3 regions of the Listeria aquatica genome follow, and region 3 is predicted to be linked to each of the others. Evidence: predicted binding sites of a transcription regulator. Region 3 holds the regulator's gene; each other region holds the start of a gene.
The links. Region 3 encodes LexA, which represses DNA repair genes until DNA is damaged. Its sites were predicted from a motif close to CGAACATATGTTCG; they were not measured.
Positions count from the first base shown of each region.

Region 1: the regulator LexA is predicted to act here: its motif matches at 8,989-9,002, upstream of ruvA (Holliday junction branch migration protein RuvA).
Region 2: the regulator LexA is predicted to act here: its motif matches at 8,247-8,260, upstream of recA (recombinase RecA).

Region 1 covers NZ_JAARRM010000001.1:1,050,131-1,061,036, forward strand. The annotation lists gene recJ (single-stranded-DNA-specific exonuclease RecJ) at 1-1,287, opposite strand, end outside; gene HB912_RS05145 (LapA family protein) at 1,381-1,728, opposite strand; gene secDF (protein translocase subunit SecDF) at 1,807-4,071, opposite strand; partial or broken gene HB912_RS05155 (post-transcriptional regulator) at 4,287-4,535, opposite strand; gene yajC (preprotein translocase subunit YajC) at 4,681-5,016, opposite strand; gene tgt (tRNA guanosine(34) transglycosylase Tgt) at 5,055-6,194, opposite strand; gene queA (tRNA preQ1(34) S-adenosylmethionine ribosyltransferase-isomerase QueA) at 6,289-7,317, opposite strand; gene ruvB (Holliday junction branch migration DNA helicase RuvB) at 7,318-8,325, opposite strand; gene ruvA (Holliday junction branch migration protein RuvA) at 8,337-8,939, opposite strand; gene HB912_RS05185 (aldehyde dehydrogenase) at 9,110-10,456, opposite strand; gene HB912_RS05190 (YebC/PmpR family DNA-binding transcriptional regulator) at 10,513-10,906, opposite strand, start outside.
Region 2 covers NZ_JAARRM010000001.1:1,061,884-1,072,789, reverse strand. The annotation lists gene HB912_RS05240 (ABC transporter permease) at 1-568, shown strand, start outside; gene HB912_RS05235 (ABC transporter permease subunit) at 571-1,521, shown strand; gene yfmF (EF-P 5-aminopentanol modification-associated protein YfmF) at 1,657-2,928, shown strand; gene yfmH (EF-P 5-aminopentanol modification-associated protein YfmH) at 2,921-4,210, shown strand; gene ymfI (elongation factor P 5-aminopentanone reductase) at 4,318-5,049, shown strand; gene HB912_RS05215 (helix-turn-helix domain-containing protein) at 5,091-6,089, shown strand; gene pgsA (CDP-diacylglycerol--glycerol-3-phosphate 3-phosphatidyltransferase) at 6,185-6,763, shown strand; gene HB912_RS05205 (competence/damage-inducible protein A) at 6,871-8,130, shown strand; gene recA (recombinase RecA) at 8,371-9,420, shown strand; gene rny (ribonuclease Y) at 9,744-10,906, shown strand, end outside.
Region 3 covers NZ_JAARRM010000001.1:788,656-799,561, forward strand. The annotation lists gene HB912_RS03925 (acyltransferase family protein) at 1-1,676, opposite strand, end outside; gene HB912_RS03930 (glycerol-3-phosphate dehydrogenase/oxidase) at 2,160-3,845, shown strand; gene miaA (tRNA (adenosine(37)-N6)-dimethylallyltransferase MiaA) at 3,996-4,931, shown strand; gene hfq (RNA chaperone Hfq) at 5,018-5,248, shown strand; gene HB912_RS03945 (methionine gamma-lyase family protein) at 5,322-6,560, shown strand; gene HB912_RS03950 (MerR family transcriptional regulator) at 6,700-7,068, shown strand; gene glnA (type I glutamate--ammonia ligase) at 7,135-8,469, shown strand; gene lexA (transcriptional repressor LexA) at 8,541-9,155, opposite strand; gene yneA (cell division suppressor protein YneA) at 9,310-9,639, shown strand; gene HB912_RS03970 (DUF896 domain-containing protein) at 9,747-9,974, shown strand; gene tkt (transketolase) at 10,107-10,906, shown strand, end outside.

The DNA.
Region 1 (10,906 bases), 260 kb from region 3:
CTCAAGGATAGCATCCACACGTAGCGTCAGGCCAGCAGCCATCGGATGCCCTCCAAATGCTTCTAAAAGGTCGCGGTTTTGATCAAGCTCTTGATAAAGGTGAAAAGCCGGAACACTTCGTCCCGAACCTTTGGCAAGTCCAGTTTCTTCATCAATTGCAAGACAAATCGTTGGCCTTCCAAATTTCTCAACGAGACGCGAAGCAACAATTCCCAAAACCCCCGCGTTCCAGCCCGTAGCAGACACAACAATCATACTTGGCATTTTCTCCATCTCTTCAACCATTTGAGAAGCCTGTTTCGTCATATCCTGAACGAGTGCGCGGCGCTCCTTGTTCGCTTCATCAATCAATTGCGCGAGTTCATCTGCTTCTTCATCCATCTGCGCAAGAAGGAGTTCACAAGCTGGATCTGCATCTCCTAGCCTTCCCACCGCGTTTAGTCGAGGCGCGAGGCTAAAACCAATCGTTTCCTCAGTTGCTTCGTGTAGCTTAGCTCCCGCCTTTTTAGCAAGAGACTGTAGTCCAAGATTTGGAGTGTTTCGAAGAACTTGAAGTCCTTTTTGAACAAGCAACCGGTTCTCATCAGTTAACGAAACAAGATCTGCGACCGTTCCAACCGCAACAAGGTCAAGTAACTCTTCAGGCTCTTCGCCAAGCAGTGCGTGCGATAACTTATAGCTAACCCCCACTCCCGCTAGATCATGAAAAGGATATTCTGAAAGCGGGTGGCGCGGATGAATCACAGCGACGGCTTCCGGAAGGGTTTCTCTTTTTTCATGGTGATCGGTCACAATCACGTCCAAATCGATTTCTTTTGCAAAGTCCATGACATCAAGCGCCGCAATTCCGTTATCCACTGTGATTAAAAGGTCATATCCTTGATTTTTAATCATTTGAAAGGCCTCTTTATTAGGTCCATATCCTTCTGTGAAACGGTTGGGAATATAAAAATCGACTTGAGCACCTAATTTTTCAAGCGACTTAAATAAAACGGCAATGCTTGTCACACCGTCTGCATCATAGTCCCCATAAATCATTATTTTTTCATTTTGATGAATAGCTTGTTTAATTCTTTCCACTGCAACATCCATTTCTTTCAGTAAAAATGGATCGTAGGCAGAAAATTTATCTGGATGGAAAAATTTATCTAGCTGCCCCTTTGTTGTAACTTTTCGCTTCGAGAGCATTTCTGCGAGAACAGGCGAGACGCCCAACTCTTCGGCAAGTAGGGCTATTTTATCTTTCGCGATTTCTTCTGTTTTCCAAATGTATTTTGAATGAATCACAATCGTTCCACCTTTCAACCCTCCTATTATACCGAACTTTTCTTTATTTTGACAGCAGAACTTCTTTTATAAGGAAACAAAAAAGCCAAACCCTTACAGGGTTGGCTTTTTTGTTTCTTCTTTCGTTTCTTTTTTATCCCCAACATCAATCGTTGACTTTTTGCCATGCATAGCTTCGGCCGCTGCAAGTTTGCGAGATAGCTCCGTGTTTTCTTCTTTCAAATGTTTGATTTGTTTATTTCCGCTTCGTACCTTAGAAATATTCAAGAAGAAAATGATCAAACAACCAATTAAAACCGATCCCAAAATAACTAATACAAGTGGCCACTCAGCCTTGGCAAATAAGAAATTCACCTGAACTGAATCCACATTGATCACCGCAAAAATCGCGATAAACAGCACTAGCAATATTCCCAAAATAACTTGCCACTGGTTTTTCATATAACTCCATCCCCCAAAACAATAAATTTGAAAAGCGAAAGCCGAAAAATATTTTTCGGCTTTTCACTTTACACTATTCTATACCACAGGTTGACCTGGGTTACGCTTTTTCTTTTTCTTCACATTTTGAATCGGACCTTTTTTCTTCACTTGATGTGATTTAAAGACGTACCAAAGTTGCATTGCCATGAAGATCGAAGAGAACACACTCGATATCAGTCCGACAAGAAGCGCGATTGAGAAGTTCAAAATTGATTCGCTTCCGAAAAGAACTAAAGCAAGAACCGTGAAAATGACAGTCAAGATTGTATTAATTGACCGTGTAAAGGTTTGTCTTAGACCATGATTCACAGCGAAAGCGACATCATCTTTCGTCTTGTAGGTCTTCATTTTTCTACCAATATCGCGAATCCGGTCAGCGGTTACGATCGTATCATTGATAGAATACCCGATAACCGTAAGCACGGCGGCAATGAAGGTGATATCTACCTCCAACCTGAAAATACTGAAGAAGATGAAAATCACGAAAGCATCAAATAGCAAGGAAAGAATAGCAGCAATTCCCATATAGAATTCGAAACGAATCGCAATATAAATCACAATTAAGATGGATGCAATAGCAAGTGCATACAAGCCATTTTTAGCTAATTCTTTTCCGACAGTTGGTGTTACCGTGCTAATGCTTGGTTCATGTTTATACTTGTCATCAAAATGCGTTTTAAATTTCGCAATTTCCGACTGGCTTAGCGCCCCTTTAAATGACACAACAGCCGTCGTCGAATTCTTACCTTGGAACACAATATCATCTGAAGGCATCTTAATTTCATTTAAGTCCTTCTTGATTTGTTGTTCCGTTAGTTTCGAATCCGAAGTCACTTCAGCACGTGTACCACTCGCAAAATCAATTCCAAGATTCAATTTGAATACACTTAAAATGATAATGCCTGCAATCGTAATTGCTGCAAAAATACCAAGGAATATCCGGTGATTCTTGACAAAATCGAACCGGTCAAAATGCGTTTTCAAATCATAGGTACTAACGCCGTCGTGTAAGTTATGAATATCTCTTGGATTCACGGTAAAGAGACGTGGTTTATTGTTTAAAACATTGCTCTTAACAAGCAGTCCCAGTAGGACACGTGAACCCCAAACAGCTGTTAAGAAGCTGACAAGAATACTGATAATGAGTACCGTTGCAAATCCTTTTACCGAGCTTGTTCCAAAATAGAACAAGACAACTGCAACGAGTAGTGTTGAGATATTTCCATCAAAGATCGCACGGAAGGCTTCTTTTCCGCCAACTTCAAAGGCCGCTTTTGTCGACCTTCCGACTTTAAGCTCTTCCTTAATCCGCTCGTAGGTGATGACGTTCGCATCGACCGCCATCCCAATCCCGAGAATCAGACCGGCAATACCCGGGAGCGTAAGCGTCGCATTTAAGAGCGCCAGAATCAAAAGTACGATATACGTATAAGCTGTTAATGTAATACAAGCGATGATACCAGGAATACGGTAAACAACGAGCATAAAGATAAAGATCGCTGCAACCCCGATAATTCCTGCAAGAATTGTTTGATTAAGCGCATCTTGACCAAACTGAGCACCAACGGAAGTGGAGTACACTTCTTTCATCTTAACTGGCAGTGCCCCAGAATTTAACAAGTTCGCTAAATCTTTTGCTTCTTTTGTTGTAAAGTTTCCTTCTATTTGTACATTGTTATCATCAATCACTTTGCTGACATTTGGTGCGGACAAGTAAGCTGGATCTTTTTTCGTTTTTTCTTCTTCATATTTCTGTCCTTTTTTCCAGTCCAGCCAAATAACCAGTTGATTATTTGGTGCTTCACCAAGAATATCTTTTGTTACTTTCGCGAATTTATCCGCACTTTTTAGTTTTAAAGTAACAATTGGTTGGTTGGTATCCGTGAAAGCTTGTTTTGCTCCACCAGGAACAAGATCAGACCCATCAAGCATCAATTTGTCTTTCGCATCTCTAAACGATAATTCCGCTGTTGTCGAAAGCATTTTTCTGGCTTGGTTTTGGTCTGTAACTCCCGCAAGCTGAACGCGAATGCGGTTATTTCCTTCAATTGTGATAACCGGTTCAGCAACACCAATGCTGTTAATCCGACGATCGAGTGCACTTACAGTATCGGTAAGTGTTTCTTTTGTGACTTTACCTTTTCCATTCGCAGGTTCGACTTGATATAAAACTTCAAATCCACCCTGGAGATCGAGCCCTAAATTAATTTTGTCGAGCACCATTTTCGTTGTTCCAATAACGACACCGAAAATAATGGCGACGATTAGGAAAAAGGTAATCAACTTGCTCTTTTTAACCATTTTTGCTTTTTTCCTCCCTCATCAAAACCACTAACACTGCACGCAGGCGATACTTACTTTTCTTCTGTTGTATCCTCTATTTTGCTTTCTTCTTGATACTGTTCTTTAGATTCGTCTTCAACAGAAAAAGAATCTTGAACGGATTCCCGTTCTTCATGCGCTTCGGCTTCATTCGTATTTTGAAGAACTTCCTCTACAAGTGCTTGATCAAGTGTGTGCGTATTTTCTTCTGGTCTTTTTGATTCCTTTGTAATAAATTCCATTAATTGTCCAATGTTCATTTGCATAATGTCATTCACACGCTCATGCAAATTCGGAGAAGGCTTCTCGACCCACTTCACATCGGTCAGGAAATTCCAAATGTGTTCCGGTTTAATTTCCCGGTAACCCAAGAGATGAAAGTCCTTAACTCTAATGGAGATGGCTGGCGTTAATAAATCATACCATTCTTCAAGTGTTTTCATTTTACTCCCCTCCCACTTTACAATCAACTATCCTTATTCTATCTAAAACTTGGCTAAATGAAAAGCGGAAATGCAAAAATACCACTAAATTGACACATTTAAATACAAAAAACCGCTCCAATGGACTTGAGAGCGGTTGATTTTTTTATTTATTTTCTTCTGTTGCGTCTTCAGAAACTTCTTCTGTAGCTTTTGGTGTAGCAGGTTCTGCGGCAACTGTACTTCCTTTTTCAAGAACTGTACGAATCGCATTGCGATCAAATGTTAATTTTGCATTCCCGCATTTCAAGATGACGATACTATCTTCAATTGCATCGACAACCCCATGTAAACCACCAATTGTGATAATTTTGTCTCCCTTAGCAAGACTGTTTTGCATATTCGCAACTTCTTTTTGACGCTTTTGTTGTGGTCTGATAAGTAAGAAGTAGAACAAAACAATCATCAAGATAATTGGAAGAAATGTTAATAAACCGTTCAAAGACTTTCAGCTCCTCTCAAGATATCCAAATAAATTTATTAAAAATTTTTCGCATTCGGACCATTAAATCCGTATTGCTCAAAAAATTCTTCACGAAATTCAAGTAATGCATCTTCACGGATGGCATTTCGCACCTTTTCCATCAAGTTTAACAGAAAATAAAGATTATGATAAGTTGTAAGCCTTATTCCAAAAGTTTCATCACAACGAATCAAGTGACGAATATAAGCCCGCGAATAATGGCGACAAGTGTAGCAATCACAATTTTCATCAAGCGGTCCGAAATCGTGCGCAAACTTAGCATTTTTAATGACTAGTCGACCATTAGAAGTCATACACGTTCCATTTCGAGCAATTCGCGTTGGTAAAACACAGTCAAACATATCAATCCCACGAATCACACCATCAATTAGTGAATCTGGAGATCCAACACCCATCAAATAACGAGGCTTGCCGCTTGGAAGCAGTGGCGTCGTGTATTCTAGAACTTGATTCATCACATCTTTAGGTTCCCCGACTGAAAGCCCTCCAATGGAGTATCCCGGGAAATCAAGTGAAACAAGCTCTTTAGCACTTTGCGTGCGTAAATCCTCATACGCGCCACCTTGAACTATTCCAAATAGCCCTTGCGTCTCAGGCTTCATGTGTGCCTTAAGGCCGCGCTCAGCCCATCTAGATGTTCGTTCAACAGAGCGTTTCATATAGTCATGCGTAGCTGGATACGGTGGACATTCATCAAAACTCATCATAATGTCGGCACCAAGCGAATTCTGAATTTGAATCGCTTTCTCCGGAGATAAAAATAATTTGTCTCCGTTTAAATGATTCCTAAAATGCACGCCTTCTTCTTTGATATCACGCATGTCACTTAAACTAAAAACTTGAAAGCCACCAGAATCAGTCAAAATAGGTTGATCCCAGTTCATAAAGCGGTGTAACCCACCTGCTTCTTCCACAAGCTTTTCACCTGGACGAAGCCAGAGATGATAAGTATTACTTAAGATTACTCCAGCACCCATTTGTTTCAACTCTTCAGGAGACATCGTTTTCACAGTAGCTTGTGTCCCAACAGGCATAAACATTGGTGTTTCAAACGTGCCGTGCGGCGTATGTAGCTTTCCTAAACGCGCACCCGTTTTCTTATCCGTTTTAATTAATTCATAAGAAATTGCAGCCATTTCAAACCTCTTTCTGTTTTACTCTACTGAATAGCATAACGAAAAAAAAGAGAGAACTCAAGCCTTTTCAGAAAAAAATCCTCTTTTCTCTTTCTTAATGAATAAACATGGCATCACCGAAACTAAAGAAACGGTATCGTTCACTTACAGCATGTGCATAAGCTTTTAAAATAATTTCTCGTGATGCAAGCGCAGAAACAAGCATGATCAAAGTAGATTTAGGCAGATGGAAATTCGTAATTAAGGCATCTACAGCTTTAAATATATATCCCGGCGAAATAAAAATATCCGTCCAGCCCGAATCAGCTTGAAGACGCCCATCAAATTTTGATGCAATCGTTTCAAGTGTGCGAATCGAAGTCGTTCCAACTGCAACAATTCGTCCCCCATTTTGTTTCACTTCATTTAAAATAGCAGCTGTTTCTTCCGTTAAGCGATAAAATTCCGAATGCATCTTATGATTTTCGGTATCCTCAACGTCAACAGGACGAAAGGTTCCAAGCCCCACGTGAAGTGTTAAAAAGCAAACTCTGACACCTTTCGCTTTGATTTCATCTAACAATTCCTCGGTAAAATGCAGTCCAGCAGTGGGAGCCGCAGCCGAGCCATTTTCTTTTGCATAAACCGTTTGATAGCGATCTCCATCCTCTAGTTGCTCTTTAATATATGGCGGAAGTGGCATTTCCCCAAGTTGTTCCAAGATTTCATAAAAAATCCCTTGGTAATGAAACTCTAAAATTCGTCCGCCGTGTTCTAATTCTTCGAGACAAACTGCTTCAAGTTTACCGTCACCAAACCTAATCTTCGCTCCCTTGCGAATTCGCTTAGCAGGTTTTACGAGCGTTTCCCAAGCATTTCCTTCTTTCTGCTTGAGCAAGAGTACTTCAATATGAGCTCCTGTTTCTTCTTTAATCCCGTGTAACCGCGCTGGTAAAACTCTCGTATCATTTAACACAAGCGCGTCACCTGTGTGTAATTCCGAAACAATGGCTTTAAAGGTCTCATCTTTTAATTCGCCAGTTTCTTTATCCACAAGCATTAAGCGACTTGCAGTTCGGTCAAGCAGTGGAGTTTGCGCAATCAATTCCTCAGGCAAGTCAAAATCAAAATCTTCTACTTTCATCTATTCAGCACCCTTTTCTTCCATTCCTAAATGTTTATAAGCAAGCGACGTCGCTAGTCGTCCACGCGGCGTCCGCTGTAAAAAACCGATTTGAAGTAAATAAGGTTCATGCATGTCTTCAATCGTTTCTCGTTCCTCGCCAATGCTCGCAGAAATCGTATCAAGCCCAACAGGCCCCCCGCGAAAAGAACGAATAATCGTTTCAAGCAACCTCTGATCAATCGTATCAAGCCCGCGCGGATCCACTCGAAGAAGTGTCAAGGCTTCCTCTGCAATTGCAAAATCAACAAGACCGTTTCCTTTTACTTGGGCAAAATCTCGGACACGCTTTAACAGCCGATTAGCAATACGCGGGGTTCCCCGTGACCGTCTTGCAATTTCAAGCGCCCCGCCATGATTAATTTCTGTCGACAAAATCTTGGCTGTACGAACCACAATATCCTCAAGCTGATTTTCTGTATAAAATTCCAGATGATCCACGACGCCAAAACGATCGCGGAGCGGCGCAGAAAGCTGACCTGCACGCGTTGTCGCTCCAATTAGTGTAAATGGTGGCAAATCCAACCGGACAGATTTAGCAGTGGGTCCAGTCCCGATCACAATATCTAAACAATAGTCTTCCATGGCAGGGTAAAGGATTTCTTCAACCGCTTTTGAGAGCCGATGAATTTCATCAATGAATAAAACATCGCCAGGTTCTAGAGCAGTTAAAATCGTAGCAAGGTCTCCTGGCCGTTCAATTGCCGGCCCACTTGTCGTTCTAATATTTGTTCCAAGTTCATTTGCAATCACCATCGCAAGAGTCGTTTTCCCAAGTCCAGGAGGTCCATAAAGAAGCACATGATCTAAGGCTTCCTCACGTTGCCTAGCAGCTTCAATAAAAATCGCCAAGTTTTGTTTGACTTTATCTTGACCGATATATTCAGTAAGAAGTTGTGGTCTTAGGCTCGTTTCAAACGAAATCTCTTCCTGATTCACATTTTCTGACGAAACAATCCGATCTTCCACTTTTTTGCCTCCTAACTGGTCATCAAGCGAAGCGCAAGTTTAATCGCTTCATCGCTTGAGAGTTTTTCTTCTTTCAATTTTGGTAGCACTTTCTTAAGCTCCCGGTCACTATAACCAAGCGCCTGGAGCGCAAGCAAAGCTTCTTCAAGTTCTGGCGAAAGCCCGTCCGTTAGTTCTTGCTTCACCGGTTCGATATGAATTTCGTTTACCGCAACATCACCCAGTTTCCCTTTTAAATCGAGGATGATCTGTCTTGCCGTTTTCTTACCAACACTTGGGAATTTCGTTAAGAAAACATCATCTTCCGCTTCAATCGCAGAAATTAGTTTGGCCGCATCTCCTGAAGCAATGATCGCAAGTGCACTTTTCGGGCCAATGCCAGAAACACTCAATAGCTTTTTAAACAAAAACCGCTCCTCAAGCGTTTTAAAGCCAAACAGCGTTAAACTATCTTCTCGTACATTTTGATACAAATAAACCTTTGTTTCCTTACCTTCAAGCGCAGAAAAAGAAAACGGATTCCCCGTAATGATGCTATAACCAATCTGCCCTGCCTCTACGACAATATACTCAGGCGTTACCGCCGTAATAATTCCCTTAATATAATCGTACACATGATTTCGTCCCTTCTAAAGTACCGTTAAAAACAATAATAGCACAAGTCGAACATTCGTGCTACTTTCGCAAGAACCCGCAAGCTCCCTTCCGCTACTTAAAGCCCTTAAACGGTTTCACCTTTTCATTGTACAAAAAAGCGAGTGCCCCGCGCAAGAACCCCATTTTCTCATTTGAAAATCAGGCGTAAAATTTTCCCTCGCCACTTTGAACTAGGATATCGAAATCCAAAATCTAACCAATTAGGTTGCCTCAGAACACTTTTTTGATGAGAAAACGTTTCAAAACTCTGGTATCCATGGTAACTTCCCATACCGCTCGCACCAACACCACCAAATGGCAAATAAGGCGTGGAAATTTGCATCAGCGTATCGTTCACACAAACACTACCAGATGACGTTTCAAATAACACCTTTCGTTCTAATTCACGATTTTTCGTGAATAAATAAAGAGCTAAAGGTTTCGGACGTTCCTTAATAAACCGAAGAACATCCTCAAGATTTTGATACGAATAAAGAGGCAAAATTGGGCCAAAAATTTCCTCTTGCATGACAGAACTATCTGGATCTGGATTTTCCAACAGAAATGGAGCCATTTTTAGTGTCTGCTCATCCATTTGAATCCCATCTACGTAACTTCGAAGCCGCTTAAAATGAGCCTGATTAACAATCCGCCCATAGTTCTTATTTTCAAGCGGATTTTCCCCATAAAGTTCGCGAATGGCTATGATAAGTTCTTGCTTAAACTGGTCATAAACTTGTTGATCCACAAATGCGTAATCAGGGGCAATACACGTCTGCCCAGCATTCAACCATTTTCCAAAAGCCACACGTTTTGCTGCGAGCTTTAAATCCGCATCTTTTGAAACAATAAGCGGGCTTTTCCCACCAAGTTCAAGTGTCACTGGCATAAGCTGTTCGGCTACTTGTCCCATGATGAGCTTACCAACACGACTTGAACCCGTAAAAAAACAATAGTCAAACGGTTCCTGTAAAAGCTTAGTGGTTTGAAGAGCATCTCCTAAAACCACCGCGGTAATCTCTTCATGAAACTTAGATAATACTTGAAAAAGCATATCCGATGTTTTCGGAGCAAGCTCAGAAGGCTTTAAAACTACTGTATTGCCACTCGCGATAGCTCCGATTAGCGGCGTTAACGCAAGTTGATAGGGATAATTCCAAGGTGAAATCACAAGCACAGCCCCGTAAGGTTCATGAATGGTCCACGCTTTCGAAGCCAGATGGGTCATTGCAGTCTTCACAGATTTCGCTTTCATCCATTTTTTCAAGTGACGCTTCATAAACCGAATTTCTTCATAAACAATGCCAATTTCCGTCATAAAAGCTTCGTCAGCACTTTTGCCAAGGTCTTCCTCTAATGCTTCTAAAAAATGCGCCTCATTTTTCTTTAACAACCCTTCAAGCAGCCGAAGCGTTTCCAAACGATGCTCAAGCGTCTTCGTAGCATTTCCTGCAAAATATTCTTTTTGTCTCCGCACAATTTCCGAATATTCCATTTCGCCAGCCCTCCATCTAAAAACGCCTTACTTGTAAATAAGCAAGGCGTTTTTTATTATCCTTCTTTTGCATTCGTATACACTTCTTGCACATCGTCATCATCCAAAAGCGCATCCATCATCTTTTCAAATTGAGCTTCCTTACCTTCAGGAACTTCATTATAAACAGAAGGGATCATGCTCAATTCTGCTGCAGCAAATTCGTACCCATCCTCACTCAAAGCATCCTTAACACTCGTAAAATCTGCAGGTTCCGTATAAACTTCAAAAGCTTCTGAACTACTCTCTACATCAGATGCCCCAGCTTCAATAGCTTGGAGCATAAAATCATCTTCAGTTACATCTAACCCTTCACGCTCTATAACAAGATAGCCCTTTCGCTCAAACATGTAAGCGACGCTCCCTGTTTCGCCAAGGCTTCCACCATTTTTATTAAAAGCAACGCGTACA
Region 2 (10,906 bases), 270 kb from region 3:
TGGGCTCGATAAGACGAAAACCGTCTCTGAGAGTGCCTCCCTTCAATCTGTTTTTCTACAGAACATGACACAATACTCAACACTGCACTGGGGAATTTTAATTGCACTCGGGTTTGCTATTATTATCTGGCTAGTGCTCAATAAAACGACATTCGGATACGAGATTGAGGCGGTTGGATTCAATGAAAATGCCTCCAAATATGCCGGGATGAGTGTGAAGAAAACCATTATTCTCTCTATGGTTCTTGCCGGTGCATTATCTGGGCTCGGCGGAGTAATGGAAGGTCTTGGTACATATGGGAATGCTTACGTGTTAAGTGCTTCACCAGGAATCGGCTTTGACGGGATTGCGGTTGCGCTTCTTGGCGGAAGTTCACCAATCGGCATTATCTTCTCAGCCCTCCTATTTGGTGCCTTAAAAATCGGTGCGCTCAACATGCCGGCAGTTGCAGGAGTGCCAAATGAACTTGTAAATGTGATTATCGCTTTGATTATTTTCTTCGTAGCTTCGAGCTATATTATTCGCTGGGCGATGTCGAAATTTAAGAAGGGAGCGAAGGCAGAATGACAGTGACAGCAATCATTGCGACACTTGTTTCTAGTACATTATTAATGGCCGGTCCGCTTATCTTTACGGCGCTTGGCGGTGTTTATTCCGAACGAGGTGGTATTGTTAACATTGGTCTAGAAGGTATGATGGTGATGGGAGCCTTTTCTGCGATTGTCTTCAACCTAACTTTCGATCACGTTTTTGGGGCACTTACACCGTGGATTTCTTTAATTGCAGCAATGATCGTCGGAGGGCTATTTTCGTTAGTGCATGCCGTTGCAACCATTAATTTCCGAGCGGACCATGTTATTTCCGGGGTTGCAATAAACTTCCTTGCTACGGGACTTGCGCTCTTCCTTGTTAAGGTCATTTACGATAAGGGACAAACAGATCAAATTTCTCATTACTTTGGTAAACCAGATATTCCAGTTTTAAAGGATATTCCAGTTATTGGAGATATTTTCTTTCGGAACGTTCCGGTGATGAGTTATGTAGCCATTGCTTTTGCGATTGTTTCTTGGTTTATTATTTATAAAACGCGCTTTGGCTTGCGTCTTCGTTCAGTTGGGGAGCATCCACTTGCTGCTGACACGATGGGAATCAAAGTGAAATTTATGCGCTATCAAGGTGTAATCATTTCAGGGATTCTTGGTGCACTGGGAGGTGCGGTTTATGCGCAATCCTTTACGTTAGACTTTGGACACGCAACGATTTCTGGACAAGGGTATATGGCACTTGCAGCGATGATTTTTGGAAAATGGAACCCACTTGGTGCTATGGGAGCAGCGGTTTTCTTCGGTTTTGCACAGTGTCTGGCCATTACCGGCGGATCGCTTCCATTCTTTAAAGAAATCCCAGATATTTACTTGCAAATCGCACCTTACGTGTTGACGATTCTAGCCCTTGTTGGCTTTATTGGAAAATCAGAAGCTCCGAAAGCAGATGGAGTGAATTATATTAAAGGTAAATAAAGTTTTGGTCTTCCGAAAGAGGAAACTCTGCGGAAGACTTTTTTATTTGAAGGCAAGTGCGATGCGGCATTATGATTGTACTTGTTGTGGCATTAAGCTACAATAAGAATGGAGAAAATGAGAGGAGCTTGATTCATGCAAACTTATGAAGAAAAAATCGGACCTGTTCGCTTGACCCTTCTTGAAACGAAGAAGTTTAAGTCGAGCAAAATTGTATTTAAATTTCGTGCGCCGCTTGAGCGGGAAACGATAACGAAACGTACGCTTCTTTCGATGCTGTTTGAAACGAATAATGAATTGTATAAAACACAAACAGAATTTAGACGTCGATTAGCTTATTTATATGGGGCTAACTTTTATACTACAGTCGAGAAAAAAGGAAATGAGCACATTATTACAGCGGTGTTTGATCTTGTAAATGGAAAGCTTGTAAAGGACGGGGAAAAACTTCTAAAGGAAGCTTTTCAGTTTATTGAACAAGTGTTTTTCTTTCCGAATGTTTCAGATGCAGCATTCCATGAGGCAACACTTGAACGCGAAAAAGTTAATTTAAAAAGTCGACTTGAATCGGTCTTTGATGATAAAATTCGGTATGCTAACAAGCGTTTAATTGAAGAAATGTTCTCGGAAGATGTTTTTAAATATCCGGCTTCTGGTGTGCTTGAAGATGTTGATGCGATTGATGCAACTGACCTGTATCACTATTACCAACGTTTCTTAAAAGAAGATCAAATTGATCTTCTCGTTTGTGGCGATATTACACGTGATGAGCTCATCCCACAAGTTGAAGCTCTATCCTTTTCAGAAAGAGAAAAAACTTTAGGCAAGAATGGAAGCGAGACTTATCGAACTAGTTTGCACGAAGTTTTCGAGAATCAACCCATTAATCAAGGGAAACTAGCACTTGGTTATCATACAGGGGTTTATTTTGGCGATGAGAATTTTGTTCCCTTGCAACTTGCTAATGGACTATTAGGTGGTTATTCGAACTCCAAAATTTTTATTAATGTCCGTGAAAAAGCAAGCCTTGCTTATTATGCTTCTAGTCGAATGGATTCATTCAAAGGCTTTATGCTGATTTCTGCTGGAATTGATGAAAAGAATTATAAACAAGCACGTGAGATTATTGAAGAACAAGTGGAAGCAATGAAGCGTGGTGATTTCACAGAAGAAGAGTTAGAACAAACGAAAAAAATGTATATCAACCAACTTTTAGAAGCAAATGATAGCGCACAAGGGCTAATTGAACTGACTTATAATAATTTGTTGAAACAAGCAGATTTAGATCTTACAAATTGGATTCAAAAAATCAAGCAAACCACAAAAGACGAAGTCACAAAAGCTGCACAAGTTTTTGAAATGAACACACTATATTTCTTGAGTAAGGAGGTAACAGGCAATGAATGAAACACGCTTTGAGAATGTGGAAGAAACGGTTTACAGTGAAACGCTTGAAAACGGATTGCGTGTTTTCTTACTTCCTAAGAAGGATTATAATAAAACTTATGCAGTTTTCACGACGAATTATGGCTCAGTTGATAACACTTTTGTGCCAATTGGTGAAGATGAATTAACAAGTGTTCCTGATGGAATTGCACATTTTTTAGAACATAAAATGTTTGAGAAAGAAGATGGGGACGTATTTTTTAAATTTGGTGAAAAGGGTGCCTTTACGAATGCTTTCACTTCCTTTACAAGAACGGCTTATCTTTTTTCCAGCACTTCTTATGTAATGGAGAATTTAAAGACATTGCTTGATTTTGTCCAACAACCGTATTTTACAGAGGAAACGGTCGAAAAGGAAAAGGGGATTATCGGACAAGAAATTAGAATGTACGATGACGATGCGGATTTTCGCGTTTATTTTGGAGCAATTGAAAATATGTATCAAAATCATCCTGTGAAAATTGATATTGCGGGGACTGTTGAATCTATTGCAGACATTGATAAAGATCTTCTTTACTTGTGCTACAATACGTTTTATCATCCAAGCAACATGGTGCTTTTTGTTGTTGGGCAACTAGATCCACATGAAATGATGGAAGAAATTCGGGAAAATCAAGCGGCTAAACATTTTGAAAAAGAAACTGAAATCAAACGTTCGTTTCCAGATGAACCTCGCGAAGTTGCTCACAAAAAGAAAAAATTGGCTTTTCCTGTTCAAATCGCGAAAAATTTAGTGGGGATGAAAGAAGATATTGGTTTGCTTCGAGGCTTCGAAGCTGTGAAGCATGAAATGATAGCGGATTTGGCATTAGAGCTTTTATTTGGAACCACTTCTGAAAACTATTTGAAGCTTTACAATGAAGGAATCATTGACGATTCATTCGGATATGATTATACACTTTCGGATAGTTTTTCATTTGTTTTAATCGGGGGCGATGCTACTAATCCGGATGAACAGGCAAAGCGGATCGAGGAAGCATGGTTTGAAGCTTCTGAAAAGGGCATTTCAAAGGAAAACCTTGAACTGGTTAAACGAAAAAAAACTGGGCAGTTTCTTCGTGCGCTTAATTCACCTGAGTTTATTGCGAATCAATTCAGCCAATATATATTAGAAGAAGCGTCTTTATTTGATCTTCCAAAAGCGATTGAATCAATTACTGTGCAAGAAGTTGAGGCTTTCATTCAATCTCTTGCTAACGAAGAGCGGATAACGACATTCCAACTGATTCCTGAGGAAAATTAAAGAAATCTTAAGTTTTAAAGTTATTAAAAGCTTTTTTAAAGAAAAAATGGTATTATTATTACAGTCATGCTATGATGAAAGAAATGTTATCTTAAGGAGTCTTTTTCTTGAAAAATAGAAACCGTTCTGCCTTTATCACAGGGGCAAGTGGAGCGATCGGAAAAGCGATTGCGCGGCGATTAGCGAAAGATGGTTTTAATCTTTACTTACACTATCATTCAAACGAAAAAATCATGCAAACTCTTGCTACAGAATTGCAAAATTGTGATGTAGAAGTGACGGTACTCCAAGGAGATTTTTCTAGTAGGGCTGACTTAGAGAAGATAACAGAAAATGTTTTTGAACTTGATGTTTTTATCCATGCAGCCGGAAACAGCGAATATGGTCTGTTTACAGATCTGTCAGACAAGAAGCTGCAGTGTTTATACGATATTCACGTCGGGGCGCCGCTTTATTTTATTCGTGCCTTTTTACCTAAGTTAAGACGCTCGAGTCATCCAAGAATTCTTTTCATCAGTTCGATTTGGGGAGAAGTTGGGGCTGCGATGGAAGTAGCTTATTCGACGATGAAGGGAGCACAAATTGCTTTTGTAAAAGCGCTCAGCAAGGAAGTAGCGGGAAACGGTATTACTGTAAATGCCTTAACACCAGGTGCTGTTGATACAGCGATGCTTGCTCAGTTTTCTGAACAGGAAAAACAAGAATTTATACAGGAGATTCCTTTATTACGACTTGGAAATCCTAAGGATGTTGCGAATGCAGCCGCTTTTCTTGTGAGAGATGAATCGGGATATATTACTGGGCAGATTTTAGGGGTTAATGGCGGATGGCACATGTAAAAAAACAAGAATTGATTTAATTTAATGGTAGGTGTTTAATATTGACTGAATTAGGCGACAAACTAAAAGCTGCCCGTAGAGAAAAAGGTCTCAGTTTAGATGACTTGCAGCAAATTACAAAAATCCAAAAAAGATACCTCGTCGCAATTGAAGAAGGCAACTACTCGGTAATGCCGGGTAAGTTTTATACACGTGCTTTCATCAAGCAATACGCTGAGGCGGTAGATGTTGATAGTGCACAGCTTTTTGCTGACTTTGATTCTGAGGTTCCTGAGTCTCAGCAGGAGGTAGTTGAACAAGAACAAAGTCGAGCTCGAAAAAAAGCTGCCCCTCTTACGACACATTCTGTTGGAGGACAAAGTTCAACGAGAAATCGCTTTTTTGATGTCTTACCAAAAATTCTTATTGCTGTCTTTATTTTATTTATCTTATTTATCATTTGGTACTTCGTTTTTGCGCGTGGAAATGACAAAACAGTAGAAACACCTAATGATTCAGAGCAAACTGTAAAAGTCAAAGATGACACAGGCTCATCAACGAAAAAATCAGATGACTCTAGCAAAGATAAAGATTCTGCTGAAAAGAAAAAAGCAGATGAAAATAAAGCGGCTGAAAAGAAAAAAGCTGAGGATAAGAAAAAAGAAGAAGATAAAGATAAAAAAGTGGCAATTGAAAAAGGCCAAACATCTGGAAATGCTACGAGCTATACAGTTTCAAATGCCGATAAACTAAGCCTTGAAATTTCTGCTTCCGGTGGAGACACTTGGATTGGGGTTTCAACTGCAGCAGGAGCTAATATTTATAATGGAATCGTAAAAGATGGCTCGAGTTCAGATGAAATTGATGCGAAGGATAACAAAACGGTTTCTATCGTTGTGGGTAATGCGCCTGTTACAACTGTAAAAGTCAATGGTGAAAAAATTGAACTAGCACCAACGCTTGTTAAACAAGTTCTCACAATCAAACTGGATGAAAGCGGTAATGATTCGTCTAGTGATTCAGATAGTTCTTCTGCTAACGATAGCGAAAGCGCACAATGAAGAATCAAGAAGTATAGGTGAGAATCGTCTTGCCTATACTTCCTTTTCTTTTAGGATACATAATTTTTATTTGATTAGGGATTGGAGAGGGGAAAATGAATTTACCAAATAAATTAACCGTCGCACGAATCATTTTAATTCCGATTTTTGTGATTCTTTGCGTTGCGCCATTTCATCTTGGTGAGCTTTACTGGCTGGGTTCAGCAATCCCAGTAACAAGCTTTATTGCAACCATTATTTTCATTGTAGCTGCTCTAACTGACTGGTTTGATGGCCATTTGGCAAGAAAATATAATTTGATTACGAACTTTGGCAAGTTTGCTGATCCGATGGCTGATAAATTACTAGTAACTGCCGCTTTTATCATTTTGGTTGAAATGAATATTGCACCTGCATGGGTAATCATTTTGATTATTAGCCGGGAACTCGCAGTAACTGGATTGCGATTGTTACTTGTAGAAGGCGGAGAAGTTCTTGCAGCTGGACAACTAGGGAAAATTAAAACATTTACACAGATGATTGCGATTCCGCTTCTTTTCTTGAACAACTTTCCGTTTGCTTGGACAGGAATTCGTGTAGATCTAATTTTCCTTTATGTCTGTGCCTTTTTTGCTGTCTGGTCGGGAATCGATTATTTCTACAAAAACAGAGGTGTTTTTAAAGGTTCTATGTAAGTGAAAATGGAATGCTTCCTTTAAGACTTGTTGCGCGCTCTAGAGGTGTGTAACAAATCCTTGGAGGAAGCTTCTTTTATTGGCTATTTTAAAAGGGATGTGAAAACATGAAAAAAGCTGAAATTATTGCAGTTGGAACAGAAATTTTAATGGGACAAATCACAAACACAAATGCTACTTTTTTATCGCGTGAACTGGCTGAACTTGGCATATACGTCTATTTTCATACGGTTGTCGGGGATAACCCGAAGCGACTGGAAGAAGTGATTCAAATTGCTGAAAAGCGGAGCGATCTTTTAATTTTCACTGGAGGACTTGGGCCAACAGAAGATGATTTAACTAAACAAATTGTAGCGAAGCATTTGGGAAAAGAACTTGTGACGGATCAAGGACATCTTAATAAAATACAAGAGTATTTTGCCGCTAGCGGTCGCAAGATGACAGAAAATAATAAATTACAAGCCCTCGTCATTAAAGATTCCACAGTGCTAAAAAATGATTTCGGTTTTGCGGCTGGGATGATGTTTACAGAGCACGAGACAAATTACATTCTTTTGCCTGGTCCCCCGTCGGAAATGAAGCCCATGTTTAAAACTTACGCGAAGCCATTGCTTACTGCTTCAATGAATGGTGACATAATTCACTTAGAGTCTCGCATTTTGCATTTTTTTGGTATTGGAGAATCCAAACTAGCGGATGATTTAAATGATTTGATTACAAAACAAGCTAATCCAACAATTGCAACGTATGCGTCGGATAATGAAGTCGAAATTCGTCTTACGGCAAGTGCAAAAACAAAAGCAGAAGCTAATCAACTACTAGATGGAGTCGAAGCGGAGATAAGTGCACGTGATGGCGAATTTATTTATGGGTATGGTGATGAAACTCTAGCAGATGTCGTCGTGAGAAAACTCCTTTCGCGTGAGATTACAATAGCGGCAGCAGAAAGTTTAACAGCAGGTGCCTTTCAAGCAGAACTAGGTGCGCACTCTGGCGTGTCTGAAATTTTTAAAGGTGGGATGGTGACTTACCAAACGGAGACAAAGCAGACACTTTTAGGTGTTTCTCCTGAAGTGATTGAACAGGAAGGTGTTGTTAGTGCGGCTTGTGCGAAGGAGATGGCGGAAAAAATTCGTGAAAAATTTGGGACACGAATGGGCATCAGTTTTACCGGAGTAGCTGGCCCAGGAGAGCTTGAGGGCCATCCAGCTGGGACAGTATTTATTGGACTAAGCGTGGAAGGATTTCCGACAGAAACATTTCTATTTCACTTTGGCAGAGACCGTAACCACAACCGCGCTCGTTCAGTAAAACAAGGATTCCAACTGATAAATCAGTTTATTGACGGAAAATGGAAGAATGTCTAAGCGAGAAACGGCAAGAAAGCCTTGTAAATTCTCGTTTTTCGCTTCAAAAAAAGGTTGGACGGATTCACTTCATCGGGCTATAATGAAAAAGAATTGAAAAGTGATTTAAAAAAATACGAACATTTATTCGCTTTTTGCTTGATTATTTATTTCGAATAAGATATAGTATTTTTAGAGATGAAAAAAGAGAATTATTTACTACCTGCATAAACTGTAGTAGGTAATGAAGGAGGAAATAACGTGAACGATCGTCAAGCGGCTTTAGATCAAGCTTTAAAATCGATTGAAAAACAATTTGGTAAAGGTTCCGTCATGAAATTAGGGGAACATAGCGATCAAAATATATCGACCATATCAAGTGGTTCCTTAGCATTAGATATTGCCCTTGGCGTAGGGGGATATCCACGTGGCCGTATTATTGAAACTTACGGTCCAGAAAGTTCTGGTAAAACAACAGTTGCGCTTCATGCAATAGCAGAAGTACAAAAACAAGGCGGTACAGCAGCTTTCATTGATGCTGAGCATGCCCTTGACCCAACTTATGCGAAAAACTTGGGAGTGGATATTGATGAGTTGCTACTTTCGCAACCAGATACAGGGGAACAAGCCCTTGAAATTGCAGAAGCGCTTGTTCGAAGTGGTGCGATTGATATCCTAGTCATTGACTCTGTTGCAGCACTTGTACCGCGAGCAGAAATTGAAGGTGAAATGGGTGACGCACATGTTGGGTTGCAAGCCCGTTTAATGTCTCAAGCTTTGCGTAAATTATCTGGGGTTATTAATAAGTCCAAAACAATCGCGATTTTTATTAATCAAATTCGTGAAAAAGTGGGCGTGATGTTCGGTAACCCCGAAACAACACCTGGCGGTCGTGCACTTAAATTCTATTCGACAGTTCGTCTTGAAGTTCGTCGTGCAGAGCAGCTAAAGCAAGGTACTGAAGTGATGGGGAACAAAACAAAAATCAAAGTGGTAAAAAATAAAGTGGCGCCGCCATTTCGTGTGGCTGAAGTGGATATCATGTACGGGGAAGGAATTTCTCGTGAAGGTGAACTTGTTGATATGGCAGCTGAAGTGGATGTCATCAATAAGAGCGGTTCATGGTATTCTTATAATGAAGAGCGGATTGGCCAAGGTCGCGAAAACGCGAAGCAATATTTGAAGGATCATCCGGAAATTCGTGAAGAGATTTCTAAACGAGTTCGTGAGGTTTATGAAATTGATACGAAACTTGAAGATGTTGATACACCAGATGAAACAGACGAGTTTAACTTACTTGAAGATGAATAAAAAAGATAAGGTTAGATAGAAAAATCGTTTTCTTGAAAGTGGAGTGAAATCCAACTTTTAAGAGAGCGTTTTTTTCTTGATTCTAAGACGGGATTTTCTATAAGGAAAACACGAGCCTTTTCTTGACAATCGCTTGGAACACCGATAGAATTGAATTGTATATTTTACATTGCTGAAAAACAAAAAAGACCTTTTAAAACGTTTTTTAGTAGTAGTCAGAGTAGCACGCTTGCTCTGATTAATGATGGAAAATACACTTGTGCCATTTATTTGGCTACCGACATAATAATGACAAAAAATTGAATAGCAAAGGAGGTGTAAGGATGGTTATCACAGTCGCTATCATCTCCGGCTTGCTTTTCTTTATCGTCGGTTTAGTTGTGGGCTCTTTGATTTATAAAGCTAGTTCTGAAAAGAAGTTAGTGGCTTCACGTGGCACCGCTGAACTCATTGTTGAGGATGCAAAGAAAGAAGCTGAAACAATTAAAAAGGAAGCGATGCTTGAAGCAAAAGAAGAGAGTCATCGAGTACGTACTGAAATCGAAAATGAACTTCGTGAGCGAAGAGGAGAGTTACAAAAACAAGAAAATCGCTTATTACAAAGGGAGGAAAACCTCGACCGTAAAGATACTTCTTTAAGTAAAAGAGAAGCTACACTTGAGAAAAAAGAGGAGAATATCAGTAAACGACAACAACATATTGAAGAGAAGGAAAGCAAAATTGACGAGATGATTCAAAAAGGGCAAGATGAATTGGAACGCATTTCCGCACTTTCGAAAGATGAAGCAAAAAATATCATCCTTAACCAAGTTGAAGAGGAGCTTTCTCATGATACAGCAATCATGGTGAAAGAGTCAGAAAACAAGGCGAAAGAGGAAGCGGACAAAAAGGCAAAAAATATTCTATCACTTGCCATCCAACGTTGTGCAGCCGATCATGTTGCTGAAACGACCGTGTCAGTTGTTACTCTTCCAAACGATGAAATGAAAGGAAGAATCATTGGTCGCGAAGGACGTAACATTCGGACGCTTGAAACGCTTACGGGGATTGATTTAATCATTGATGATACGCCTGAAGCCGTTATTCTTTCTGGATTTGATCCAATCCGCCGAGAAATTGCTCGGATTGCGCTCGAAAAATTAGTGCAAGATGGACGGATTCACCCAGCGAGAATTGAAGAAATGGTTGATAAGGCTCGTAAAGAAGTTGATGAGCATATCCGCGAAGTTGGAGAGCAAGCAACATTTGAAGTGGGCATCCACTCGCTGCATCCTGATCTGATAAAAATTCTTGGCCGTTTGCGCTATCGTACAAGTTACGGACAAAATGTCTTAAACCACTCACTAGAAGTGGCAAAACTTGCAGGAATTCTTGCAGGAGAACTTGGCGAAGATGTGACACTTGCAAAACGAGCAGGTCTTTTGCATGATATTGGGAAGGCGATTGACCATGAAATTGAAGGCAGTCACGTTGAAATTGGTGTGGA
Region 3 (10,906 bases):
TTAACAAAGTAAATGTTAGCCTCGTCAAATTGATCTAATAAACGATTTAATTGTTTTTCGGTAAAAGGACCGTTTGTTCCAAGTTCAATAATTACGGCGCTATCACTGGTGTTATATTGTTTGTAGCTTGGCGCAATACCAATGGCATCAGATAGTTGTCGCCCGATTTTTCCGTCAATCGTCACATTTGGCACAGTTTCTTTTAAATAGGGTTCGATGTCAATCATAATCGAATCACCGAGTGCTAATGTTTGCTTATAAGGATAAGGCTTATCTTTTTTAGGAGGAACCGCTCCCTGATTTGGCTTGTTTTCTTGTTTGTTTTGCTGTGCGCCATTATTTGATGTTTCTGATTTGTTTTTTGTATCTTGTTTTTCCTTTTTAGGAGGAACTTTGGTTTTCTCACCGTGATTGGAAGTTTTCACTGCTGTTTTTTTCGTTTCTGCTTTTGTTTCCGTTGATAAGATACCTGTCATTCCGAGTGCGAAAGTGCCAACTGAAAGAACGAGGACGAGAATAGACGCCCAAAGGCCAACAGGTTTATTTTTAAATACGAAATAATTTTTGTAGCGGAATGAACGAACAAAGTCGAAAAAGCCGTGTTTTCGAATAGGTGTTTCTAAATAACGATATGAGAGCTCAGCGATAATAAAGGTTGCTGCCACTTGTAAAACTGGTCGAAGGATACTTGGTTGACCGATTTCAGTGACAGGAGTTGTTAGTGTAATAATCGGATAATGCCACAAGTAAATTCCGTAAGAACGTGTTCCGATCCAGCGAAGCGGCTTCAAGCTAAATACACGACTCAAGTAGCAAGATGGATGAGAAATCGTTGCTATCATAACAACACCAAGAAGGGCTACTAAAAAGAGACCACCACGATAGAGGAAAGTTTGATATTCATTTAAAAAATAAACAAAGACAAAGAATAAAATAACACTAATGGACCCAGCTACGTTTAGTGTAAGGCGACTTTTAGCTGGTATTTTAGGGCTAAGCCGATTAAAAGGCCATAAAAAGGCAAGGGCGCAACCGCTAAGCAAATCAAAAAGACGGGTGTCAGTTCCATAATAGACACGGCTTGGATCGCTACCAGGGGTGTAAAGAATGCCCATCAGGATTGCAGAAAGTAAGGCTAGAACGATAATGACACGAAGTAACCACTTTGGATTTTTAATAAAGCGAAGAAATCCATATAAGAAAAGTGGCCAAATTAAATAAAATTGTTCTTCGATTGCAAGGGACCATAAATTTTTCAGTGGTGACGGGACACCGAACGAATCAAAATAAGAAACGTTGTGAAAAATAAACCACCAGTTGCTTACATAGAAGAATGAAGCGATACTGTCACCGCGAAGGTTATGCAATAAGTCCCGATTAAATAGAACGGCAAAAATAACTACACAGATGATCATCAAATATGCAGCTGGAAACAACCGCCGAATCCGTCTAAGCCAAAATTGTTTTAAATCAATGGTATTTTTAGTTTCCCATTGTGTTAATAGAATATTTGTAATTAAATAACCAGATAACACGAAAAATATATCAACGCCAATAAAACCGCCTTTGGCCCAAGAAAAATTCAAATGATAAGCAATGACTGCTAAAACGGCCAGTGCACGAAGCCCGTCAATACTTGGAACGTATTTTCTACTATAACGAGCAGTTCTTTTCAAAATAACATCTCCCAATCTAGTAATTTCAATTTAAGTAACTTTTAAGTCACAATCAATAATACCATAGAAGCGGTATACTGTAACGGATAAAGGTGCTTTTTTTAACATTTTGAGACCTTAGATACAAAAAAGGAAAATACGCCTAAAATAAAGCGCTTTTAAACATTGTATTTGAATCGTTTATTAAAATTCATCACCGGTTATTAGTTCTATTTTACTATAAAATTTTACAGAATTATTTTTTGAAAACAAAATGCTTTCTCTTTTGAGAAAGATTGGTTATAATGGGTATAAGTTAATAGTTAAATTGTCTATTTGAGATTAGAGAGACTACAAACGACGATCCATTCGTCTGTTTTGTGGTCTCTTTTTTTCTGTTCGCAAGTAAGCTTTACTTTATTTTTTGCGTTTCAAAAGGTGTATTTAGTGGAAAAGGCGAATAGGTGAGTAGATGCGTTAACGAGATATGAAGGGGGAAAAATCATGGTACAATTATTTTCAGCTTTTGACAGAGAAACGATTGAAAGAAAAATGCAAGATGAAAAATTTGATGTAGTGATCGTTGGTGGAGGAATTACGGGAGCTGGGATTGCGCTAGACGCAGTTTCGCGTGGAATGACAGTCGCTCTAGTTGAGATGAATGACTTTGCTAGCGGGACATCAAGTCGTTCAACGAAACTCGTACACGGTGGTTTGCGCTACCTGCAACAATTTGAAGTAAAAGAAGTTGCAGAGCTTGGTAAAGAACGGGCGATCGTTTATGAAAATGGGCCTCATGTCACGACGCCAGAATGGATGATGCTACCGTTCCATAAAGGTGGAAATATGGGGAAATTAACAGCTTCTGCTGGGATTCGACTTTATGATTACTTAGCAGGTGTTAAAAAAAGTGAGCGCCGCAAAATTTTGTCGAAAGCGGAAACGCTCTCTAAAAATCCATTCGTGAAAAAAGATGGGCTAAAAGGTTCGGGTTACTATGTGGAGTACCGGACGGATGATGCGAGACTAACTATTGAAGTGATGAAAAAAGCAGTTGAACTTGGGGCGAAAGCAATTAACTATACGAAAGCCGAACAATTTATTTATGATGACAAACGTCAAGTTTCTGGCGTGACAGTTACGGATCGCCTTTCTGGAAAAGTGTATGATATTTATGGTCACCGCATCATTAATGCTGCCGGACCATGGGTGGATAAGGTTCGTAAATTGGATTATTCCCATAATAATAAACATCTGCGTCTGACAAAAGGGATTCACTTAGTTATTGATAAGAAGAAATTCCCAATGGAACAAGCCGTTTATTTTGATACACCAGACGGTCGAATGGTATTTGCGATTCCACGTGGCAAAAAGGTATATGTTGGAACGACAGATACATTTTATGATGAATCACCAATCAATCCAAAAGCGCTTGAATCAGATCACAACTATGTCATTAAAGCAATTAATTATATGTTCCCAGATGTACACGTAACAGAAAAAGACGTGGAATCTAGCTGGGCTGGTGTTAGACCTCTTATCTATGAAGAAGGAAAGGACCCATCTGAAATTTCTCGGAAGGATGAAGTCTGGTTCTCCGATAGTGGCTTAATTACAATGGCTGGAGGTAAACTAACAGGATACAGAAAGATGGCTGAAAAACTTCTAGATGATATTTCAAAAGGCTTGAGTAAAGAAACAGGAAAAACATTTAAATCAGTGCAAACCAAACATTTACCGATTTCTGGTGGAGATATTGGTGGATCGGGAAACCTAGAAAGCTTTATTGATAAGAAAGCTAAAGAAGCCATTAACCGTTTTGGTTGGTCACTCGAAGAAGCTCGTGAAGTGGTAAAACGCTTTGGAACAAATATCGATCAATTATTTACTTATGCACAGGAACATAAGGAAAAAGGTATCGATACACTTCCGAATAGTTTGTATGCAGAATTGCACTATGCAATCTATCATGAATCGGTGATAGACCCAGTTGACTTCTTGCTTAGAAGAACAGGTTACTTGCTTTTCGATATGCCTTATCTACTTGAATGGAAAGATGCAGTGTTTGAAGAAATGAAGCGGTTATTCCACTGGGATGATAAAACGCGTGAAAAATTGCAGGTTGAATTAGATACACAAATTAAAGACGCGCGCGAACCGGCGGATTGGCATGATAGAAAAAGTGAATAAATGATGAAAGACTTAGAAAAGTACGGGCACGTTCCTAAGATGAATTAGGAGCGTGCTTTTGTATTAAACAAGCACTGTTAAGCAAAAAAGAGTTTCCAAGCAGTCGTTTTCATGATAAATTAGTAATAGACGAAAAGGAGGTTTTTTCGTTTGACTAAAATTCCAGTCATCGTTCTTGTCGGGCCGACTGCTGTTGGAAAAACCGAACTTAGTGTTTCCCTCGCTCAAAAATGGCAAGGTGAAATCATTAGTGGTGATTCTATGCAAGTTTATAAGGGGCTTGATATTGGAACGGCTAAAATCACAGAAAACGAAATGCGTGGTATTCCTCATTATCTAATCAATGTCGTCCAACCAAATGAGTTTTTTTCAGCTTCTGCCTTTAAAGATGAAACGAAGAAGAAAATTCGGATGATTCATTCAAAAGGCAAACTTCCTTTTATTGTAGGTGGAACTGGTCTTTATATTCAATCGGTTTTTTATAATTATTCGTTTGGGACCGTTTCAGAAGATTCTGAGTACCGAGCTAAATTGGAAGAAATGGACGCGCAAACACTTCATAATAAGCTACTTGCTGAAGACCCTAAAAGTGCAAAACAAATCCATTTTAACAATAAACGACGCGTCATCCGTGCGCTTGAAGTGATTAAGTTGACAGGTAGACCCTTTAGCGAATATCAAGTAGAAACGAAGCTGTCGGATGAATTTGAGCCCCTTTTTTTGGGTCTTGAATTAGAGCGTTCTGTGCTTTACGACCGAATTAATCGACGAGTTGATCAGATGATGGAAGCTGGATTAGTGAAAGAAGCAAAAGCTTTATTCGATTTATCTCTAGGAGATATGCCTGCAACGCGAGGTATTGGTTACAAAGAGTTGTTTCAACATTTCGATGGTTTGTTAACAGAAGAAGAAGCTGTTTGGCTAATAAAAAGGAATTCGCGTCATTTTGCCAAAAGACAGATGACTTGGTTTAGGAATCGAATGAAGATTCACTGGATTAAAGCACTGGAGGAATTGACTGAAGAAAAAGCAAATGCTTGTATCAGTCAATTTTTAAAGGCAAATCCGTTTGATTCTGATAAATGAGGGTATAAATTTTAGAAACAGAGACAGAGGTCTTCTGGCAATCCTTTTTGTGTGATTGATTTTAAAGAGAGATAGGAGAGAGAAACATGAGCAAAGGTGGACAAGCTTTACAAGATCAATATTTAAATCAACTTCGTAAGGAGAAAATTTTAGCCACAGTATTTTTAACTAATGGCTTTCAACTACGTGGACGTGTCGTAAGTTTTGATAATTTTACGGTTCTTCTTGATGTTGAAGGAAAGCAGCAACTTGTTTTTAAGCATGCGATTTCAACATTCTCGCCACAAAAAAATGTAGCGCTTAACCAAGAAGACTAAAATAAAACTTAGAAGGCAGGTTTTCCTGCCTTTTTTGTGTTGAACAAAATAAAGAAGTAAGAAAGGAAAGCGAATGGACGAAAAAGTAAGCAAGTTAAAGCAACAAGCTGAAGAAATGATTCAAGAATGGAATAGTGAAACCGACCAAATTGCTGAGGAAAACCAAGCAAAAGTTCTTGCAGCTTTTCGAGAAAATAAAGTAAGTGACTTTCATTTCAATCCATCAACAGGCTATGGCTATGATGATGAGGGACGCGACACGCTCGAACGTGTTTATCGTTCTGTTTTTCACACCGAAGCAGCCATTGTGCGGCCACAGTTAATCTCAGGGACTCATGCGATTAGCACAGCGCTTTTTGGAGTGCTTCGCCCCGGTGATGAATTGATTTATATAACGGGGGATCCTTATGATACATTAGAAGAAATCGTCGGTGTTCGTGGTGAAGCGGGGAATGGTTCGCTTCGAGACTTTCAAATCCATTACGAAGCCATTCCGCTTTCTCACAATCAAGTGGACTGGCAAAAGGTTGAGCAGAAACTGTCAGAGAAAACAAAAATGGTGGGAATTCAGCGGTCAAAAGGATATGCAGAACGGGATTCTTTTTCGATCGCCGAAATTGAAGAAATGATCCGCTTTGTTAAATCGCTTTATCCAGACGTTATTGTTTTTGTTGATAATTGTTACGGTGAGTTTGTTGAGCGACTTGAGCCGACGGATGTGGGAGCTGATTTAATTGCAGGCTCTCTGATTAAAAATCCAGGGGGTGGTCTTGCGAAAATTGGCGGTTACTTAGCCGGACGCCAAGACCTTATTGAACTCTGTGGATACCGGTTAACTACCCCAGGAATTGGTCTTGAAGCTGGGGCATCGCTTTACAGTCTGCTTGAAATGTATCAAGGTTTCTTCTTAGCGCCTCATGTAGTTGCGCAGGCTGTTAAAGGGGCCCGTTTTACTGCAGCTCTTCTTGAACTTTGTGGGATTGAAACAAAACCAAAATGGAATGTAAAACGGACAGATTTGATTCAAAGTGTTTCTTTTCATGATGAGTCTCAAATGGTGACATTTGCACAAGAAATTCAAAAATTTTCGCCGGTAAATGCCCATGTGCTACCAGTTGGTGCTTATATGCCTGGCTATGAAAATGACGTAATCATGGCAGCAGGAACCTTTATTCAAGGAGCGAGTCTTGAACTAACGGCAGATGGACCCGTTCGTCCGCCTTATGAGCTTTATGTCCAAGGTGGGCTGACTTATGAGCATGTGAAAATTGCTGTTTCTGAAGCTGTCAATGAGCTTTTTTCGTGTAAATAACTTTAGATACAATACGAGCAGTATTTGCTCGTATTTTTTTATAAAACAACCATGTTAGATAATCTTACATAAATTTGACAAAAGAAATGACATCTTATATAATGCAACTATCCTAAAAAAGATGGAGGGAATGATGGCTATGGGTGAAAAGGAAATTCGTAGATCTATGCCGCTTTTTCCAATCGGTCCGGTGATGAAACTGACAAACTTAACTGCCCGGCAGATTCGATATTATGAGGATCAGGGTCTAATACATCCAGCAAGGAATGAAGGAAATCATCGCCATTATTCTTTACAGGATATTGATACATTGCTTGAAATCAAGGACTACTTAAATGATGGCTTAAATATCGCGGGCATCAAGAAAATGTACAAAATGCAAGAACAAGTTGCAAAGACTCCGCTTACAGATGAAGATGTTCGCAAAATTTTGCGAAAAGAAATGCAACAAGCTGGTCGCTTTGTTAAGGGAACGGATATTCAAAAGAACCAGTATCCAAAACTTTAATAGAGTTGAAATTTGGTATTTACTTTTTAAAAAGTTAATATAAAAAATGATTCGGGAGGATTTAGTATGGCAAATTATACAAAAGAAGATATTTTTCGCTTCGCAGATGAGCAAAATGTAAAATTTATTCGTCTTCAATTCACGGACATTCTTGGAATAATCAAAAATGTGGAAATCCCTGTTAGTCAATTAGAGAAGGCCTTAGATAACAAAATGATGTTTGATGGTTCATCAATTGAAGGATTTGTGCGCATCGAAGAATCTGATATGTACCTATTTCCAGATTTAGATACGTGGGTTGTATTCCCTTGGACAGCTGAAAAAGGCAAAGTTGCTCGTATGATTTGCGATATTTATAACCCAGATATGACACCATTTGATGGAGATCCACGCGCGAACTTAAAGCGTGTGCTTGAAGAAATGCATGAGTTAGGTTTTACTGATTTTAATTTAGGACCAGAACCAGAGTTTTTCTTGTTCAAACTAGACGAAAACAGAAAACCAACACTTGAACTAAATGACTCAGGTGGTTATTTTGATTTAGCTCCAACGGACCTTGGTGAAAACTGCCGTCGAGATATCGTTCTTGAATTAGAGGAAATGGGCTTTGAAATCGAAGCTTCCCACCATGAAGTTGCTCCCGGTCAGCACGAAATTGACTTTAAATATGAAGATGCGATTACCGCTTGTGATAACATTCAAACGTTTAAACTCGTTGTCAAAACGATTGCGAGAAAACATGGCTTGCACGCGACCTTTATGCCAAAACCTCTATTTGGAGTGAACGGGTCAGGGATGCACTTTAATATGTCGCTTTTCAAAGGTAAAGAAAATGCTTTTTATGATAAAGATGGCGAACTACAATTAAGCGAAACAGCTTATCAATTTTTAGCAGGAATGATTAAACACGCAAAAGGTTACACAGCGATTACAAATCCAACGATCAATTCATACAAACGTCTTGTTCCAGGATATGAAGCACCGTGCTATATTGCTTGGAGCGGTAAAAACCGTAGCCCGCTTATTCGAGTTCCTAGTTCTCGCGGATTAAGTACACGACTAGAACTTCGAAGTGTTGATCCATCGGCTAATCCGTATCTAGCAATGGCTGTGCTTCTTAAAGCCGGACTTGAGGGTGTGAAAAATAATTTAACACCTCCAACACCAGTTGATCGCAACATTTACGGGATGGATGAAGAAGAGCGCCATGAAGCGGGAATTTATGATCTTCCTGAAAGCCTTTCTCATGCAATGAAAGAACTTTCAAAAGATGAAGCCATTCGTGAAGGATTAGGAGAACACATTTATGAACATTTCATTGAAGCAAAAGAAATTGAATGTGATATGTTCCGCACGGCTGTTCATCCTTGGGAAAGAGATCAATACTTAGAAATTTATTAAAAAAAGCAGCCGATTTTTTAAATCGGCTGCTTTTCTAAAGATAAAAAAACGCCCCTTTTAGGAGCGTTTTTTTATCGTATATCACGGAATAAACCAATAACTTTTCCAAGAATGGTTACGTTGTCTAAAATAATGGGTTCAAGGCTATCATTTTCTGGTTGCAAGCGAAAATGATTTTGTTCCTTGAAGAAGCGTTTACAAGTGGCTTCGTTTTCATCAGTCATTGCCACAACAATCTCACCATTTGTTGCATTGCTCTGTTTTCTAACAATAACTCGGTCCCCATCAAGAATGCCAGCATTGATCATGCTCTCACCATCTATTTCCAACATAAAGATATCTTTTTCACCGGAAGCCATGCTTTCGGGAAGTGGAAAATAATCTTCAACGTTTTCAACGGCAGTAATAGGCATCCCAGCAGTTACTTTACCAATTAATGGAATATTAATAACAGCAGGAGCAGGGATTTCATCTTCCATTGAAAGGATTTCAATGGCACGTGGCTTTGTTGGGTCACGTCGAATCAAACCTTTTGTTTCAAGCCTCGCAAGGTGCCCATGAACAGTTGAACTTGAAGCAAGTCCAACAGCTTCACCAATTTCACGGACGGACGGTGGATAGCCTTTTTCTTTCACTTCAGATTTAATAAATTCGTAAATGTCTTGTTGTCGTTTGGACAGTTTCATGGTCTCACCCCGTTATTTATAAATATTAACTAAATTAAGTATAGCAAATCTTTCTGCTAGATGCAAACAAAGGTTCGATTTTTTTATTGACAAAACCGAACAACCGTTCTATAATAATAAAAAAGCGAACATATATTCTTTCGGAGGGATAAAAATGACTGTTAAACAATTTTGGGATAAATATTATATTGCTGTTATTTTCGTTATCGTATCAATCGTTATGGGGGTTGTTTTTCTGTTTGTGACAAGTGCAACAGATCAGTCTAATTATTCGAAAGTAGATATTTTGTCAGGGGATTCCGTTTGGCAGCTAGCAGAACGACATGCAGATGAGGCAAAAATGGATAAGGCTAGCTTTGTAGCTTGGGTAGAAAAAAACAATAATTTAGATTCTAATGAGATAAAAGCGGGGGAAAGTCTTGTGATTCCCGTAAAAGAAAAGCAAATTAAAACGGATACGACAATTCAACTTGCAAATGAGTAACCCATAAAAGACAAGAGTTGTTCATTCATGTATAATGAAGAAAGTAGTGAGAACTGCTTTCTTTTTTGTTTGATAGGGAGCTATTTTTAAATAAAAGGATGAGGGCTATGTTAGAAAAAGCAAAAATCGATCGAATTAATGAACTTTCGCGTAAAAAGAAAACGGAAGGGTTGACAGCAGAAGAAAAAATCGAGCAAGAAACGCTTCGTGAGGAATATGTGAAGTCGTTTCGATCTCACATGCGTCAAACGATTGAAAATACAAAGATCATTGATCCAAAAGGAAATGATATTACACCTCACAAGGTAAAGGAGCTAAAACGCAAAAAGAAATAACGATTTATCAAATGAGCAAAAACGCGCAAATGAACAAAAATAATGATCATTTACGCGTTTTTAGTTGAGTAATTCCTAGTTTAGGACTAAAATAAGATAGAGTTGATAATAAAACAAGAGAGGATGTTTCAATTGTTTGATAAAACAGATCAATTAGCGATTAATACAGTTCGTACTTTGTCAATTGATGCGATTCAAAAAGCCAACTCAGGTCACCCTGGTTTACCGATGGGAGCGGCACCAATGGCATACACACTATTTTCACGTGTTTTGAAAGCTAATCCAGCGAATTCGCATTGGTTTGATCGTGATCGTTTTGTACTTTCTGCAGGACACGGATCAATGCTATTATATAGCTTGCTTCATTTAAGCGGTTACAAAGTTAGTTTAGAAGACTTGAAGAATTTCCGCCAGTGGGGAAGCAAAACCCCTGGGCATCCAGAATTTGGTCATACAGATGGTGTTGATGCGACAACTGGACCGCTTGGACAAGGAATCGGGATGGCAGTTGGAATGGCGATGGCAGAACGTCACCTTGCTGGACTATATAATAAAGAAAACTTTGATATTGTTGACCATTATACATTTGCTTTATGCGGTGATGGTGACTTAATGGAAGGCGTTTCTTCGGAAGCTTCTAGTTTCGCTGGGCATCAAAAATTAGGTCGCTTAATTGTGCTTTATGATTCCAACAACATTTCACTGGATGGTGATTTGGATCGTTCATTCTCTGAAAATGTTAAGGCTCGTTATGAAAGCTATGGTTGGGAACATCTTCTTGTTAAAGATGGAAATAATACGGATGAAATTCTTGCTGCGATTGAAAAGGCGAAAGAAAATACCTCGCAACCTACTTTGATTGAAGTGAAAACAGTGATTGGTTTCGGAGCTCCAAATGCCGGAACAAATAAAGTTCACGGTGCCCCACTTGG